2 linked regions of the Tahibacter amnicola genome follow. The protein of the gene in region 1 binds, or shares a complex with, the protein of each later gene. Links are inferred from orthologs where the notes say so. Each region holds a gene or a part of one and is shown in the gene's direction. Other genes may lie near its edges. The genes, in order: N4264_RS08455 and N4264_RS12330.

Evidence for each region.
Region 2: the proteins of N4264_RS08455 (region 1) and N4264_RS12330 are in contact, whole or in part, in a solved structure (PDB 8RP0), measured with the Escherichia coli proteins. The link is inferred for Tahibacter amnicola from one-to-one orthologs.

The regions. Positions count from the first base shown.
Region 1 is NZ_CP104694.1:1,992,251-1,999,817, forward strand. What follows is about bases 4,545-7,535. They hold N4264_RS08455 (aminodeoxychorismate synthase component I), read left to right. Parts: upstream 4,545-5,348; coding sequence 5,349-6,722; downstream 6,723-7,535. Other genes in these bases: fabF (beta-ketoacyl-ACP synthase II), read left to right, coding at 4,545-5,238; pabC (aminodeoxychorismate lyase), read left to right, coding at 6,719-7,535; mltG (endolytic transglycosylase MltG), read left to right, coding at 7,534-7,535. In the rest of the region: N4264_RS08420 (YceD family protein), read left to right, coding at 1-4; rpmF (50S ribosomal protein L32), read left to right, coding at 94-288; N4264_RS08430 (beta-ketoacyl-ACP synthase III), read left to right, coding at 483-1,454; fabD (ACP S-malonyltransferase), read left to right, coding at 1,477-2,427; 3-oxoacyl-ACP reductase FabG, read left to right, coding at 2,504-3,247; acpP (acyl carrier protein), read left to right, coding at 3,522-3,761; more of fabF, read left to right, coding at 4,000-4,544; more of pabC, read left to right, coding at 7,536-7,537; more of mltG, read left to right, coding at 7,536-7,567. UniProt on the Escherichia coli protein: Part of a heterodimeric complex that catalyzes the two-step biosynthesis of 4-amino-4-deoxychorismate (ADC), a precursor of p-aminobenzoate (PABA) and tetrahydrofolate.
Region 2 is NZ_CP104694.1:2,924,479-2,932,046, forward strand. The notes cover bases 2,386-5,377. They hold N4264_RS12330 (anthranilate synthase component II), read left to right. Parts: upstream 2,386-3,589; coding sequence 3,590-4,165; downstream 4,166-5,377. Other genes in these bases: trpE (anthranilate synthase component I), read left to right, coding at 2,386-3,579; N4264_RS12335 (nuclear transport factor 2 family protein), read left to right, coding at 4,265-4,702; N4264_RS12340 (MBL fold metallo-hydrolase), read right to left, coding at 4,710-5,377. Also shown: N4264_RS12315 (EAL domain-containing protein), read right to left, coding at 1-322; N4264_RS12320 (response regulator), read right to left, coding at 667-1,569; more of trpE, read left to right, coding at 2,065-2,385; more of N4264_RS12340, read right to left, coding at 5,378-5,702; N4264_RS12345 (NUDIX hydrolase), read left to right, coding at 5,813-6,298; N4264_RS12350 (zinc-dependent metalloprotease), read right to left, coding at 6,342-7,568. UniProt on the Escherichia coli protein: Part of a heterodimeric complex that catalyzes the two-step biosynthesis of 4-amino-4-deoxychorismate (ADC), a precursor of p-aminobenzoate (PABA) and tetrahydrofolate.

The DNA.
Region 1 (7,567 bases):
ATAGCTCCGTCGTGGGCGCTCCGGGCGCAACGCCGGTCGACAGTTGCAGTGCGGCACGTGCCGCGAGACATTCGAGTTTTTTGGAGAAATCCCATGGCAGTGCAGAAATCCCGCAAGACCCCGTCGACCCGCGGCATGCGCCGTTCGCACGACGCGCTGACGGCCAAGCAGCTGGCGACCGACCCGACCACCGGCGAGATCCACGTCCGCCACCACGTGACCAAGGACGGCTACTACCGTGGCCGCAAGGTCATTGACACCAAGGGTTCGGTGCCGAGCGAAGATTGACCAGGCGGACCTTCCGGTCCGACTTGCCTTGAATTCCGGCGCGAAAGCGCCGGATTTCGTTTGCAGAGACCGTGAGCGCGCGTTCGGCACCCGGGACGGGGTTGCCCGACCGGCACTTCTGACTGCGCGCTTGCGTTGATTGTCCGTGTCGCGGTCGGGCATCCGTGGCCGGCTTCCGGCAAGGGGAAAGTGTTCTGATCTATTCACGCATCGCGGGCACCGGCAGCTACCTGCCCGAAAAAGTGCTCACAAACGCGGATCTCGAATCGCTCGTCGATACCACGGACGAGTGGATCCATTCGCGCACCGGCATCCGCCAGCGTCATGTGGCGGCGGAGGGGCAGACCACCTCCGATCTCGCCGAGCGCGCTGCCCGGGCAGCACTCGAATCGGCCGGCGTCGCGGTCAAGGATCTCGACCTCATCGTCGTCGGCACGACCACGCCCGACCTCATCTTCCCGTCCACCGCCTGCCTGCTCCAGCATCGCCTGGGTGCCAACGGCTGCGCGGCTTTTGACGTCAATGCGGCGTGCTCGGGCTTTATCTACGCCCTGAGCGTGGCCGACAAATTCATCCGCTCCGGCAACGCGCGCAAGGCGCTGGTGGTCGGTGCGGAAACGCTGACCCGCATGCTCGACTGGTCCGACCGCAGCACCTGCGTGCTGTTCGGCGATGGCGCCGGCGCGGTCGTGCTCACGGCCGATACGGAAGCCGGTGTCATCTCCACGCACCTGCACGCCGACGGCGGTTACAAGGAACTGCTGTGGAATCCGGTCGGTGTCTCCTCGGGCTTCCGCCCGGAGGAAAAGAACGCCGGCGTGCGCGTGCTGATGACCGGCAACGAAGTGTTCAAGGTCGCGGTGAAGACCCTGGACGCCGTGGTCGAGGAGACGCTTGCCAAGAACGATCTGGACAAGTCCGCCATCGACTGGCTGATCCCGCACCAGGCCAATCTGCGCATCATCCAGGCCACCGCCAAGCGGCTGGAGATGCCGATGGACCGGGTCATCGTGACCGTGGACCGCCACGGCAACACCTCGGCCGGATCGGTGCCGCTGGCGCTGGATTTCGCGGTGCGCTCGGGCAAGGTCCAGCGCGGACAGCTGATGCTGATGGAAGCCTTCGGCGGCGGATTCACCTGGGGCTCGGCCCTGGTCCGCTACTGACCCCTGCTCCGAGGACTCCCCCATGACGGATTCGACCGTTCCCTCCCTGGCCTTCGTGTTCCCGGGCCAGGGCTCCCAGGCCGTGGGCATGTTGTCTGACCTGGCCGCCTCCGAACCCCTGGTCCGCCATACCTTCGAAGAAGCGTCCGCGGGCGTGGGCAAGGATCTCTGGGCGATTTCCCAGCAGGGTCCCGAGGGGGTGCTCAACAGCACCGAAACAACCCAGCCGGCGCTCCTGGCGGCTTCGGTCGCGGTCTGGCGCGTCTGGCGCGCCCGCGGCGGTGCGATGCCGGCGGCGATGGCGGGGCACAGCCTGGGCGAATACTCCGCCCTGGTGTGCGCCGGCGCCGTGGGGCTTGCGGAGGCGGCCGCCCTGGTCGCCGAGCGTGGGCGCCTCATGCAGCAGGCCGTTCCGCCGGGTGTCGGTGCCATGGCAGCGGTGATCGGCGGCGAAGATGCGCAGATCGCGCAGGCCTGCGCCGAGGTGGCGGAAGGCCAGGTTGTCTCGCCGGCCAATTTCAACTCGCCGGGCCAGCTGGTCATCGCCGGTAATGCCGAGGCGGTGGACCGCGCGATTGCCCGCCTCGGCGAGCTGGGCATCAAAAAGGTGGTCAAGCTGGCTGTCAGCGTGCCGTCCCATTGCGCATTGATGCGCGGGGCAGCCGACGCATTGGCCGAACGCATGGCCGCCCTCGCCTGGTCGCTGCCGTCGGTGCCGGTGATACAGAACGCCGATGCCAAGGCCTCTGAAACGCTCGATGACATCCGCGGGGCCCTACATCGCCAGCTGTTCCTGCCGGTGCGCTGGACGGAATGCGTCCAGGCGCTGGCGGCGCGCGGCGTCACGCGGGCCGTCGAGTGTGGTCCCGGCAAGGTGCTGACGGGGCTGATCAAGCGCATCGACAAATCCATCGAAGGCCGCGCCGTTGGCCAGCCGGCTGATCTGGAACAGGCCCTGGCCGACTGGCGCTGAAGCGCTGGCGGTTGTCACGAGGGCAGGGTAGGGAGCGACGCCCGTCGCTGTGCAATTCCACAACAGGAAGAATGCTATGAGTGGAGATCTTCAAGGCGAAATCGCGCTGGTGACCGGCGCCAGCCGCGGCATCGGCGCGGCCATTGCCCGGCGCCTGGCCGAACGCGGCGCCACCGTCATCGGTACGGCGACGAGCGAATCGGGCGCGGCGGCCATCGGCGAAGCACTGGCGCCGCTCGGTGGCGTCGGGCGCGTAGTGAATGTGACGGACGGCGCGGCGGTCGATGCGCTCATCGAGGGCGCCAGCAAGGAGTTCGGCCCGATCAGCATCCTGGTCAACAATGCCGGCATCACGCGCGACCAGCTCCTGATGCGCATGAAAGATGACGACTGGCAGGCCGTCCTCGATACCAACCTCAGCTCGGTGTACCGCACGTCCAAGGCCGTGATGCGCGGCATGATGAAGGCGCGCAAGGGCCGCATCATCAGCATCGCCTCGGTGATCGGCGTGACCGGCAATCCGGGCCAGGCCAACTACGCCGCAGCCAAGGCCGGCATCATTGCTTTCTCGAAGTCGCTGGCGCGCGAAATCGGCTCCCGCGGCATCACGGTCAACGTGGTTGCGCCCGGTTTCATCGACACCGACATGACCAAGTCGCTGCCGGAAGAGCAAAAAACCGCCATGCTCGGCCAGATCGCCCTGGGCCGCCTCGGCCAGCCGGACGATATCGCCCAGGCCGTGGCCTTCCTGGCGTCCCCGGCGGCCGCCTGGATCACCGGCGAGACGCTGCACGTGAACGGCGGCATGTACATGCCTTGAAAAACCGGCCCTGGAACCCAGGGGCCCGGAAAAACAAGGCGTTGACGATACGCGCCAGTCAAACGGGCGTATCTAGTTGCCTCGGTGCGATTCCTCTACAATCTCCCAGCTTTCGTGATGCCAAGGAAGCGTGCGGGCGACTCTCGCGAGAGTCCCCCACGGCCGATGTGCAACATCGGAGCGGCAATCCTGGACTCACACCAGACCAGGATCGGATGGGCAGGAAGCCACCTTTATTTCATTGAACAAATCCCGTTGGGAGGAAGTCGCACACATGAGCAGCATCGAAGAACGCGTCAAGAAGATCGTCGTCGAACAACTCGGCGTCAAGGAAGAAGACGTTACCCAGAACGCCTCGTTCGTCGACGATCTCGGCGCCGACTCGCTCGACACCGTAGAGCTGGTGATGGCTCTGGAAGAAGAGTTCGAGTGCGAGATCCCGGACGAGGAAGCCGAGAAGATCACGACGGTTCAGCAGGCTGTCGACTACATCAAGGCGCACGTCAAGGCCTGAGCCTGGCGTCAATCCTTCAGACGAGCTGCGCCGCATGGCGCAGCTTGCGTTTTGGAATTCCGCATTGCGCTGCCCGCAGGACCCGGCGCGTGGTGCGCGAACACAGGTACACCGGAACCGCGCCTCGTCTCCTGCCGCTCCGTCGCGTCGCCCAATACCGGCGAGTCGCGACGCGCTGCGGCCGTGAACGTGCCCAGGAGGGCAGGTGTCGGCTCTGCGCATTGGAACTCACAACCGTATGAGCAAGCGTCGCGTCGTCATTACCGGTCTTGGCATTCTCAGTCCCGTCGGCAACGACGTGGCCACGGCGTGGAACAACATCGTCGCCGGTGTCAGCGGTATCGGGCCCATCACGCATTTTGATGCCAGTGCCTATTCCACCCGCATCGCCGGTGAAGTCCGTGGCTTCGATCCCGCCAACTGGATCGCCGCAAAGGACGTCAAGAAAATGGATCCGTTCATCCACTACGGCGTCGCCGCCTCGCTGGATGCGCTGAAGGATTCGGGTCTGGAGATCACCGACGCCAATGCCGACCGGATCGGCGTGAGTGTCGGCGCCGGTATCGGCGGAATCACCACGATCGAAAAAACCAGCCAGACGCTGGCTCAGAGCGGCCCGCGCAAGATTTCGCCGTTCTTCGTGCCCTCGACGATCATCAACATGATTTCGGGCAACCTCTCCATCATCACCGGCGTGAAGGGACCCAATCTCGCCACGGTGACGGCCTGCACCACGGCCACGCACAACATCGGACTGGCCGCGCGCCTGATCGCCTACGGCGACGCCGACGTCATGGTCGCCGGCGGCGCGGAATATTCCACCACGGGCACGGCGATCGGCGGTTTCTGTTCGGCGCGTGCGCTGTCCCAGCGCAACGATGAACCCACCAAGGCCAGCCGCCCCTGGGACAAGGACCGCGACGGCTTTGTCCTCTCCGACGGCGCCGGCGTGCTGGTGCTGGAAGAATACGAACACGCCAGGGCCCGCGGCGCGCGCATCTACGCCGAACTCGCCGGCTTCGGCATGAGCGGCGACGCCTACCACATGACCTCGCCCAGCGAGAACGGCGAAGGTGCCGCGCGCTGCATGGTCAACGCCCTGCGCGATGCCGGTATCAACCCGGCCGATGTGGCCTACGTGAACGCCCATGGCACCTCCACCCAGGCCGGTGACCTCGCCGAGACGCAGGCGCTCAAGAGCTGCTTTGGCGACCACGCCTACAAGATGATGGTGTCGTCGACCAAGTCGATGACCGGTCATCTGCTGGGCGCCGCAGGCGGTGTCGAGGCGATCTTCTCGATCCTGGCGATCTATCACGGCATCATTCCGCCGACGATCAACCTCGATGAACCCGGGGAAGGTTGCGACCTCGACTTCGTGCCTGGTGCGGCCCGTAATGTGAAGGTCGATACCGTGCTGTCGAACTCCTTCGGTTTCGGCGGCACCAACGGAACACTGGCGTTCCGGCGCATCTGACAACAACCCGACAGCCCCCGGCGGAGATGCCGGGGGCCGGGCGGAAACACCGCATGGTCGAGACCGCCGCGCAACCAGTCACCGCTTCTTCGCGGATTCACGCCATGGCAATGGATACCGGGCTGACCGCCAATCCTGTCGTGCGGGTGCTTGACGGCACCCGCGATCTGCTCTCCCTCGCCGGATCTGACCAGGCCCGTTATCCCTGCCTGTTTGAAAGTGTGGCGTACGGTACGCACCAGTCGCGCTGGGACATCCTGCTGGCTTTTCCGCAGGACGCATTGAGCCAGCCGTTCGGCGGCCGCGTGACGGACGCCGAAGGCAACGATCACGGTACGGACTTCCTCGCGGCGCTCGATCGCCTGTGGCAATCGTTGCGCACATCGCCGGTGTCGGCCGAATTGCCGTTCCGCGGTGGCTGGGGCGTGTACCTGGCGTATGAGATGGCACAGCAGGTCGAGCCGGTGCTCCAGCTCCCGCCGGCACCGGAAGCTGTCATGCCGGTCGCCTGCGCAGTGCGCTGTCCGGCGGCAGTGCTGGTCGACCACCACGAGCGGCGTACCTACCTGGTGGCCGAGCCGGCATTTGCGGCCCTGCTCGATGCGCTGGAGCGAGACGTGGAGTGCGCCCTCCCGGTGGCGCAGGCGCCGGTGCACGCGCAGTCGATCGAGGAAGACGCGCCGCAGCGCTACACCGACGGCGTCGCGCGCGTGATTGACTATCTCATCGCCGGTGATGTGTTCCAGGTCAATCTGTCGCGCGAATGGCGCGCCTGGATTGATCCGACGGCGTCGACCGCCGGACTGTATGCGCAGCTGCGCCGCACGAATCCATCGCCCTTTGCGGGCCTGTTCCAGCAACCGGAGTGGGCCGTGCTGTCGTCATCGCCGGAGCGCCTGGTCGAGACGCGCGGTGATCGCGTGCAGACCCGCCCGATCGCCGGCACCCGGCCGCGTTTTCCCGGTGACGACGATGCAGCCCGCATCCGCGAACTGATCGGCCACCCGAAGGAGCGCGCCGAGCACATCATGCTGATCGACCTGGAGCGCAACGATCTGGGTCGCATCGCCCGCGCCGGCACGGTCGAAGTCAATGAGCTGATGACCGTGGAGACCTATTCCCACGTGCACCACATCGTGTCGAATGTGCGCGCGCGACTGGTCGATGGAACCACGCCAGGCGCGGTGATCCGCGCGGTGTTTCCGGGCGGCACGATCACCGGGTGCCCCAAGGTGCGCTGCATGCAGATCATCGCCGAGCTCGAGCAGCAGGGGCGCGGCGCCTACACCGGTTCGATGGGCTACCTCAATCGCGACGGCGACATGGACCTCAACATCCTGATCCGCACCATGACGCGTGTGGGCTCGACGGTGCGTTTCCGCGCCGGTGCCGGCATCGTGGTGGATTCAATTGCGGACAAGGAACTCGATGAGTCGCGCGCCAAGGCACGTGGCATGCTGCGCGCGCTGGGAGCGGATTCGTGACACTTCACGTCCGTGTCGACGGGGCTTCCGGCGAGCGGATCCATCCCATGGATCGCGGGCTGTTGTACGGCGACGGTCTGTTTGAAACCGTGCTCTTCCGGGATGGAACGGCGCCGCTGTGGCAACGCCATATGGCTCGGCTCGCATCCGGCTGCGTGCGACTGGGTCTGCCACTTCCGGATGCGCAGGCGCTGCGGTCGCGCTGCGAAGAGGCGGCCGGCACCTGGCCCTGCGCCGCGCTGAGAATCACCTGGACGCGGGGTCCCGGTGAGCGGGGCTATGCGGCGCCCGCATCACCGCAGCCCACCTGCGTCATTGCCGCCGGCGCGGCGCCGGTCGTTGCGTCCGCTGCGGTCGAGTGCGGTGTGAAAGTGCATCTGTGCCAGACGCGCCTCGCGCGACAGCCGTTGCTGGCTGGCATGAAGCATCTCAACCGTCTGGAGCAGGTGCTCGCCCGCGCGGAGTGGCAAGCCGCGGATATCGCCGAAGGCCTCGTCTGCGATGTCGACGGAAACCTGATTTCGGCGACAGCGGCAAATATTTTCGTCGCACTCGGTGGCACCCTTGTCACCCCGGCCGTCGATCACTGCGGCGTGGCGGGTGTCGTCCGGGAAGAACTGCTGTCGGCCCTGCCGGTGACAGTGCGGCCCCTCACTCTGGAAGACCTGATGCACGCCGAGGAATTGTTCCTGACCTCCAGTATTCGCGGGGCCCTGCCTGTCGCCGAGTGCGATGGTCGCCGCCATGTGCCTGGCACCTTCGTGCGGCGTGCACAGGCGCATCTGCAGCGTATCGGCGTGATGGTTGCCGTATGAGCCGTCGCCGCCGCCGTCGCCCGCTGGGCC
Region 2 (7,568 bases), 930 kb from region 1 along the record:
ATTTGGTGAGCGCCGCGCGCACTTGCTGGATTTGTTCGCGCAAGGCGTTGAAGGACTGCTGCGAGAGCGGTACATCCTGCTGGCGCAGCCGGTCGAGCATGGCGAGGTTTGCCCGCCGGCTCTCGGCGAACAGCAGCTCCATGTCGGTCAGTTGATCGATCTTCTGCTGCTGCGCGAGCAACGCGCGCTCGATAGACCAGGCGCTGCGTTGCGTCACGAGCGCTGCCGCGAGCAGGGCGCCCAGCGCGATGACCAGGATCATCGCCGCCGCAGCGCCGGAGCGGAAGTAGCGCGTGGCCGCCGTTACTTGGCCATCCAGCATATCGGTCCCCCCAAACTGGGCGCCCACCCCAGGGCAATACCCATTCGCTTCAACGAGGTTTGTCGCGGGCTAGAGTGAACCGAATCGCAGCCAGCGACAAGCGAATTGCGCCCATTCCGGACGCCGACACCTTTTTTTGACGATTGCCGCTGTTTCCGCTGTTTTCCTGCAGCCGCGGCAATACCGGCGACACACCCTTCCAGTCCTGCCTCGTGCGGCGATCATCGCGTGAGGCCAATGGATGGGCTGCGTACACGGTCACGCCTTCCCAATGGTTCTGTAACTTTTTACGTCGGCAGTGAAAGGGCTCTTGAATGTGGGGCAATGTGTGTGCAGACCGGCGCTCAGGGCTGCTGGCCGGGGGTGAACAAGGCACGGAGCTTTTCGGAGATCGGGCCGTTGTCGGCCTCGACCGTGCTCTCGACCGCGTACTGCCGGACGAGGGTCGGGTCGACGGACAGCTTCTGCGACCGGGACACGGCTTCCGAGACGATCGGCGCGAGCGAGTCGCTGTCGACGGGCTTGCCGAGCACGCGGAAGACCTGGGCCTGGTTGATCAGGTCGATCAGCTGTCCGGAATGATGGAAGGCCGTGAGAACGACGGTGATCAGGGTGGGATCGTGGCGCTTGAGGAGCTTGAGTGCACCGGAGATGTCGCTGCCATTGACGTGGAGGTCCGACAGGACCACGCCGATGTGGCTTTGTCCCATGATATCGATGGCGTCTTCGAGATTATTGGACCAATGCACACGTTGCGTGTCGCCCAGGGCGCGGCGCACGAGCTGGCAGACATCCTCGCTGTCATCGATGACCAGGATGTCGGTCGCGCTGGGGGATGGTTCTGCCGCGGCGGTACTGGCGCCGTGCTCGAACAGAGCCTGCGAGATGCTGGCGGCATCATCGACCTTCTTGCGCAGCTCACCCTCGTCCCAGGGCTTGCGCAGGAAGCGGAAGATCTCGCCGTCGTTGATCGAGCCGATCACGGCCGCGAGGTCGGCATAGCCGGTCAACAGGATGCGCAGCGTGGAAGGGGAGATCGTGCGCACTTCGGTCAGGAGGTCCACGCCGGTCATCTCCGGCATGCGGTGGTCGCTGACGACCACGTGGATGCGTTCGGTACGCACCAGGTCGAGCACCTGCTGGGGATTGGTGGTGGCGATCACGTCATAGCGACCGCGGAACATGCGTTCCAGGGAGCGGACCATGCGTTCTTCGTCGTCGATGAATATGACTTTAGGTTTGCTCATCGCAGCCTCCTCAAATCGTGCGAGCGTGTTTCTCTACTGGCTTGTGCCGGGGAATCCGGGATCGCCATTCCGTCAGGGCGGTGACGACATTCCGTCGCCGGGACGGGCCTGGTGCAGCGCACCTGTGTGATTTCAAGCGCTTGCGGCTGGTCCGTCACGGGTCCCATGACGCCTACAGCACGCGTTGTGCCAAGTCGGGCGGAGCCGGCGTGTCGCCCGGATATGCGCTTGACGTTCGCGCAAACGGCTCCCTAGACTCCGGCCCCATGCCTGTCTCGCGCGAACATTCCAGAACGTCGTACCCCCGGGGGGCCTGGTCCTGGCGTCGCCCCACGTTCTGCCCCGCGTTCGCCGCCGCATGCTGGCCGGCCTGACCGTACCAGCTGCTTCTCCCCCTCTTCCTGATTGACCTGCCTCCCTCGCCGGGGGCGACCTGCCGCACAGCCTTTGCGCGTCCAGCGCCTGGCGGCGCGCCGATGATTTGGAGATCACCCGATGCAGATCCGCACGCTGGATGAGAATGCGTTCAATGCCCTTGCCGAGCAGGGCTACAACCGCATTCCGCTGATGGCCCAGGCCTATGCCGACCTGGATACGCCGCTGTCGCTCTACCTCAAGCTCGTCGGCGAGCCGGGACTGGCAGACACGGCAGGAAGTTTCCTGCTCGAGTCCGTCGTCGGCGGCGAGCGCTTCGGCCGCTACTCGTTCATCGGCCTGCCGGCTTCGGTACACCTGCGGGCCAGCGGAATCGGCGAGTCGGCCTTGACTGAAGTAGTCCGGGACGGTCAGGTCGTTGAGTCGCACCAGGGCAATCCACTGGAATTCATTGCGCAGTACCAGCAGCGGTTCCGCGTGGCGCTGCACGAGGGCTTGCCGCGCTTCTGCGGCGGGCTCGCGGGGTATTTCGGGTACGACGCCGTGCGTCATATCGAGCCGCGGCTGGCGCAGACGGAAAAGCCCGGTGGTATCGGGACGCCGGACATCCTGCTGCTGCAATGCGAAGAACTGGCGGTGATCGACAACCTGGCGGGGCGGATCTCGCTGATCGTGTACGCCACGCCCGGCCATCCCGGCGCCTACGCCCAGGCCATGCGGCGCCTGGAAGCCATGCTCGAGCGTGTCCGCATGCCGCTGCAGGTACGCGAAGTGGCGCCCACGCCAACCCGGCCGGTGGAGCGCGGTTTTGACAAGGCGGACTACCTGGCTGCGGTGGCCCGGGCCAAGGAGTACATCGCAGCCGGCGACATGATGCAGGTGCAGGTCGGGCAGCGGCTGTCAAAGCGCTTCGAGGCATCGCCCCTGAGCCTCTATCGCGCGCTGCGCTCGCTCAATCCCTCGCCCTACATGTATTACTACGACATGGGCGATTTCCACATCGTGGGTGCATCGCCCGAGATCCTGGTGCGCCAGGAACGCCGCGATGAAGGCCAGCGCATCACGATTCGGCCGCTGGCCGGCACGCGGCCGCGCGGCGCCACGCCGGAGCAGGACCGCGACCTGGAGCGCGAACTGCTGGACGATCCGAAGGAGCGTGCCGAGCACCTGATGCTGATCGACCTGGCGCGCAACGACATCGGTCGCATCGCCAAGGCGGGCAGCGTGAAGGTGAGCGAAGCCTTCGTCGTCGAACGTTACTCGCACGTGATGCACATCATCAGCAACGTGGATGGCGTGTTGCGCGACGGCACCACCAACAGCGACGTGCTGCGCGCCACGTTCCCGGCCGGTACCCTGACCGGCGCCCCCAAGGTGCGGGCGATGGAGATCATCGACGAACTCGAGCCGGTCAAGCGCGGCATCTACGGCGGCGCCGTGGGCTACCTGAGCTTCAGCGGCGATATGGACATGGCGATCGCGATCCGCACCGCCATCGTCAAGGACAAGACACTCTACGCGCAGGCCTCGGCCGGTATCGTGGCCGATTCGGTGCCCGAGCTCGAATGGCGCGAGACGGAAGCCAAGGCACGCGCCGTGCTGCATGCGGCCGAACTGGTCGAACAGGGATTCTGAGGGTTATTCCATGTTGCTGATGATCGACAACTACGATTCGTTTACCTACAACCTCGTGCAGTACTTCCTGGAGCTGGGCGAAGAGGTGACGGTGCGGCGCAACGATGAAATCACCCTCGAGGACATCGATCGCCTGGCGCCCCGGCGACTGGTGCTGTCGCCCGGTCCGTGTTCGCCGGCGGAGGCGGGTATCTGTGTCCCGCTGGTCAAGCGGTTCGCCGGCACACTGCCGATCCTGGGCGTGTGCCTTGGCCACCAGAGCATGGGCGCCGCGTTCGGCGGCAACATCATCCGCGCGCAGCGCCAGATGCATGGCAAGGCCAGCCTGATCGACACCGACCAGCAGGGGGTCTACGCAGGCCTTCCGGCGAAGTTCCAGGTGATTCGCTACCACTCGCTGACGATCGAGGAATCGACCTTGCCGGCCTGCTTGCAGGTCACCTCCCGGGCCGACGACGGCGAGATCATGGGCGTGCGTCACAAGCCCGAACCGGGTTTCGCGCCGATGGAAGGCGTGCAGTTCCATCCCGAGTCCATCCTGACCGAACATGGCCATGCGATGTTGCAGAACTTCCTGAATATGTAGGTCAAGCGGTACGGTGACGCCGTGATCAAATGGCTCTGTGAGTGGCGCGAATCGGCGGGCAGCATGGGCGCCACTTTCGCAGACACAGGGCCGTTACATATGAAGACGAAATTTCGCACCGCCGGCGTGCTGCTGGCTGTGATGGCGTCGGCACCGGCATTTGCCGGCGCCGACGAGGACGCGGTCAAGGCGGCGGATGCGCGTTTGAACGCATTGATCCTCCAGCGCGACACGGAAGGCGCGCGTGCCATGTACGCCGATGATTTCGTGCTGACCACCTCCAGTGGAAAGGTGAAGCACAAGACGGACATGGTTAACGAAGTCGCGGCGCCGGACGTGCGGATGTCGGTCAACCAGACCTCGAATATCGAGGTGCGCGTGCATGGCGATACGGCGGTGCTCACGGCGGACCTGGCCCAGAAGGGCGAATACCAGGGCAAGTCCTTCGATGTGGTGCTTGACGTGACCGATACGTGGATCCGCGTTGACGGCAAGTGGCTGCTGCTGGCTGGTCATGCCAGCAAGCGGCCGCAGTAGGTCGCAGTCACTCTCCGGCGGGCGGTGCTACCGGTTGGGTAGCGCCGCAGCGTTCCGCCAGCCGCTTCGGGTCGCCGCGCAGTACGGAGTCGACGTAGTAGTCGAGCAGTCCCTCGGCCAGCTTCTTGTCCTGGTCCGGAATGAGGCCGCGCGTATCCGCCAGCCACCCGTCGATGCACTGCTGCTTCGCGGCAGTGCTGCTGCCGCAGGTCAGGAAGTGGTCAAGCGCCGTGCGGTACTGGTCGAACTCGTCCCGGTCCATGACCGGGCCATGCCCCGGGACCAGCTGCCTGAAGGTGGTTTCCGCGAAGTGCCCGAGCGCCCGCTGCCATCTCTGGGGGCAGGCGGTGTCGAGCAGCGGGGCCGGCAGGGTCACCAGGTCGCCGGCGAGCAGCGTCCGGGTCTTGCGGTCGAATAGCCAGATATCGCCCCCGGTGACCGCGTTGCGCTCCAGGTTCAGGCGTAATTCGTGTTCGCCGATCGTCACGGTATGCGACCGGGTAACGACGTGAGTGGGCTTGAGCCCTTCGCCATTGTCGATCAACGCCAGCTCGGCCCGATAGGCGGCCTGGTCCGGCGAGCCGTCGGCAGCGCGGCCGAGCAGTTCCGTGAGCTGTTTTTTGTAATTGGCAAGAAATCCGGTAAGCGCGCCGTCGATCGCGCCGCTGGCATGGACCTGGGCTTCGGGATAGGCCTTGCGAATCATGAGATTGCCGCCGACATGATCCAGGTGCCAATGGGAATTGATCACGGCGATGATCGGTTCCCGCTGTTCCGTCGCGGCATCGAGCAGGCGCTGGGTGTGCGCCGGATGCCGGCCCGTATCGAAGACCACCAGGCCATCGGACGTTTCAATCAGCACGCTGTTGCCGTCGGGCTGCTGGCCCTGCACGAACCGGCCGGGTACGAGCGTGTAGCCGCGGGCCACCGATCGGGTGTCTGCGCCGCTTGCAGCGACGGGCAACCACAACGCCAGGAGCGTACAGAACAGACGTCTCATCAGGATATCCTTGCGGTCTTTGCCGATCGCAGTCTAAGGCTGCCGTCTCGCCCTAGTTTTGCCGATCGCGCTAGATTGCGGAATCTCTTGGCACTGCCTGGAAGGTACTAATGCCCTATACACCCATTATCGCCACACTCGGCTATGTGCTGTCGGAAGATCGCCGGCGGGTGCTGATGGTCCATCGCAATGCGCGTCCGGATGACCATCACCTGGGCAAGTACAACGGTCTGGGCGGCAAGGTGGAGCGTGATGAAGATGTCCATGCCGGCATGCGCCGCGAGATTCGCGAGGAGGCGGGCATCGAGTGCACCGCGCTGACGCTGCGCGGCACGATCAGCTGGCCGGGGTTCGGCAAGCACGGCGAAGACTGGCTCGGCTTCATTTTCGTGATCGACCGGTTTGAAGGCACGCCCGCGGAACGCAATGCCGAAGGCAGCCTGGAATGGGTCCCGCGCGAGCAGATCCTGACCCTGCCGATGTGGGAGGGCGACCGGCATTTCCTACCGCTGGTCTTCGATGAGGATCCGCGTCCCTTTCATGGCGTCATGCCGTATCGCGACGGGCGTATGCAGTCCTGGACCTTTTCGCGCTGAGACGCCGGCGCCACCGCCCGTGGGGCAGCGCCGGCGTATTGACTCAGATCGGCGCGCCAGGAGGGATTGGCGGCAGCGGACGCAGCTTTATCGAGCGCGGATCGCTGAGGTAGCGCCCGATCCATTGGGCGGCCTGGCGGCGGTTGTCCGTGATCGATTCTCGCGGCGACGGGTTCTGGGCCAGCCACTGCTGCCATGCGGCCAGCCGGTGGCGTACGACGGCGTCGACCTGGGGATGCAACTGTCCACCATCGACGCTGGCGAGGAGGCCATCGAGCACCGTCCAGTTGGCGGCGAGCTGGATGGCGTCCGCGCCGGTGACGCCGTCGGTGGCCGGGTCGCGTTGCCAGGTCGCGCGGAACGCGGCATCGAGCAGCTCGGTGACGTCGGGCAGGTTTTTGTCGCGCGCGTGCTGCCAGGCCACGCGATTGAGCCGTGCCGGCTCGAACAGGAACTGGACGCTCACCGCGCTGGCGGCCGACGCCGCGCTGATCGGGTCGAACTGCGGCGCCGTGCGTGTCGCGAAATATTCCCGGCCCCGCTCGTATTCGTTGCCGGGCGGCATCAGCTGGTCGAGCAGGCTGGCGGGCAATGCCAGCTCCTTCGCCGACAGCGTCTGCAGGAGCCGTTCGAGCGCCGCGCGCTGGTCAGCCGCGGACACGGGCGTGGTCCGTGCGGTGGTGTCGCCGGCCAGGCCATAGCGATAGCTCGCTCCACCGATCAGGCGTGCGATGGCCTCGGCCTGGTAGCGGTGCAGCAGGTAGACCGGCACCAGCCGCGCTTCCAGCTCGCCCAGCTGCCGTTCGGGCGGCAGTACGCCGGGTCCGAAACCTTCCAGGGCCTTGCGACGCACGCGCAGAAGCGTATCGAAGGTGTCGAGCGAACGGTCGCCAAAGTCCCACAGCAGGGCATCGGGATGCGAGGCGCCGGGGGCGCGGGCATCGGCGTCGCTGACGAAACCCAGGCCCGCCTTGGCCGCCGCCGCGCGCAGCTCGGCGAGGCCTGCGGCTTCGGCATCATCGGCAAACGCCTGGTAACCATGGCGCACGATGAAGTCGTCCCAGGGCCCGACGCCGACGCCGTAGGCGTTCTCGAGGCTGACATTGCCCTGGTCGTCCAGGTGCAGCAGCGGATGGGGGTAGTCCATCACCGAGCCATTGCCGTTCCGGCTGGCGGCGAAATTGTGAGCGAAGCCCAGCGCGTGGCCGACTTCATGCGCCGACAGCTGGCGCAGGCGCGACAGGGCCATTTCCTGTGCCTGTCTTGCCAG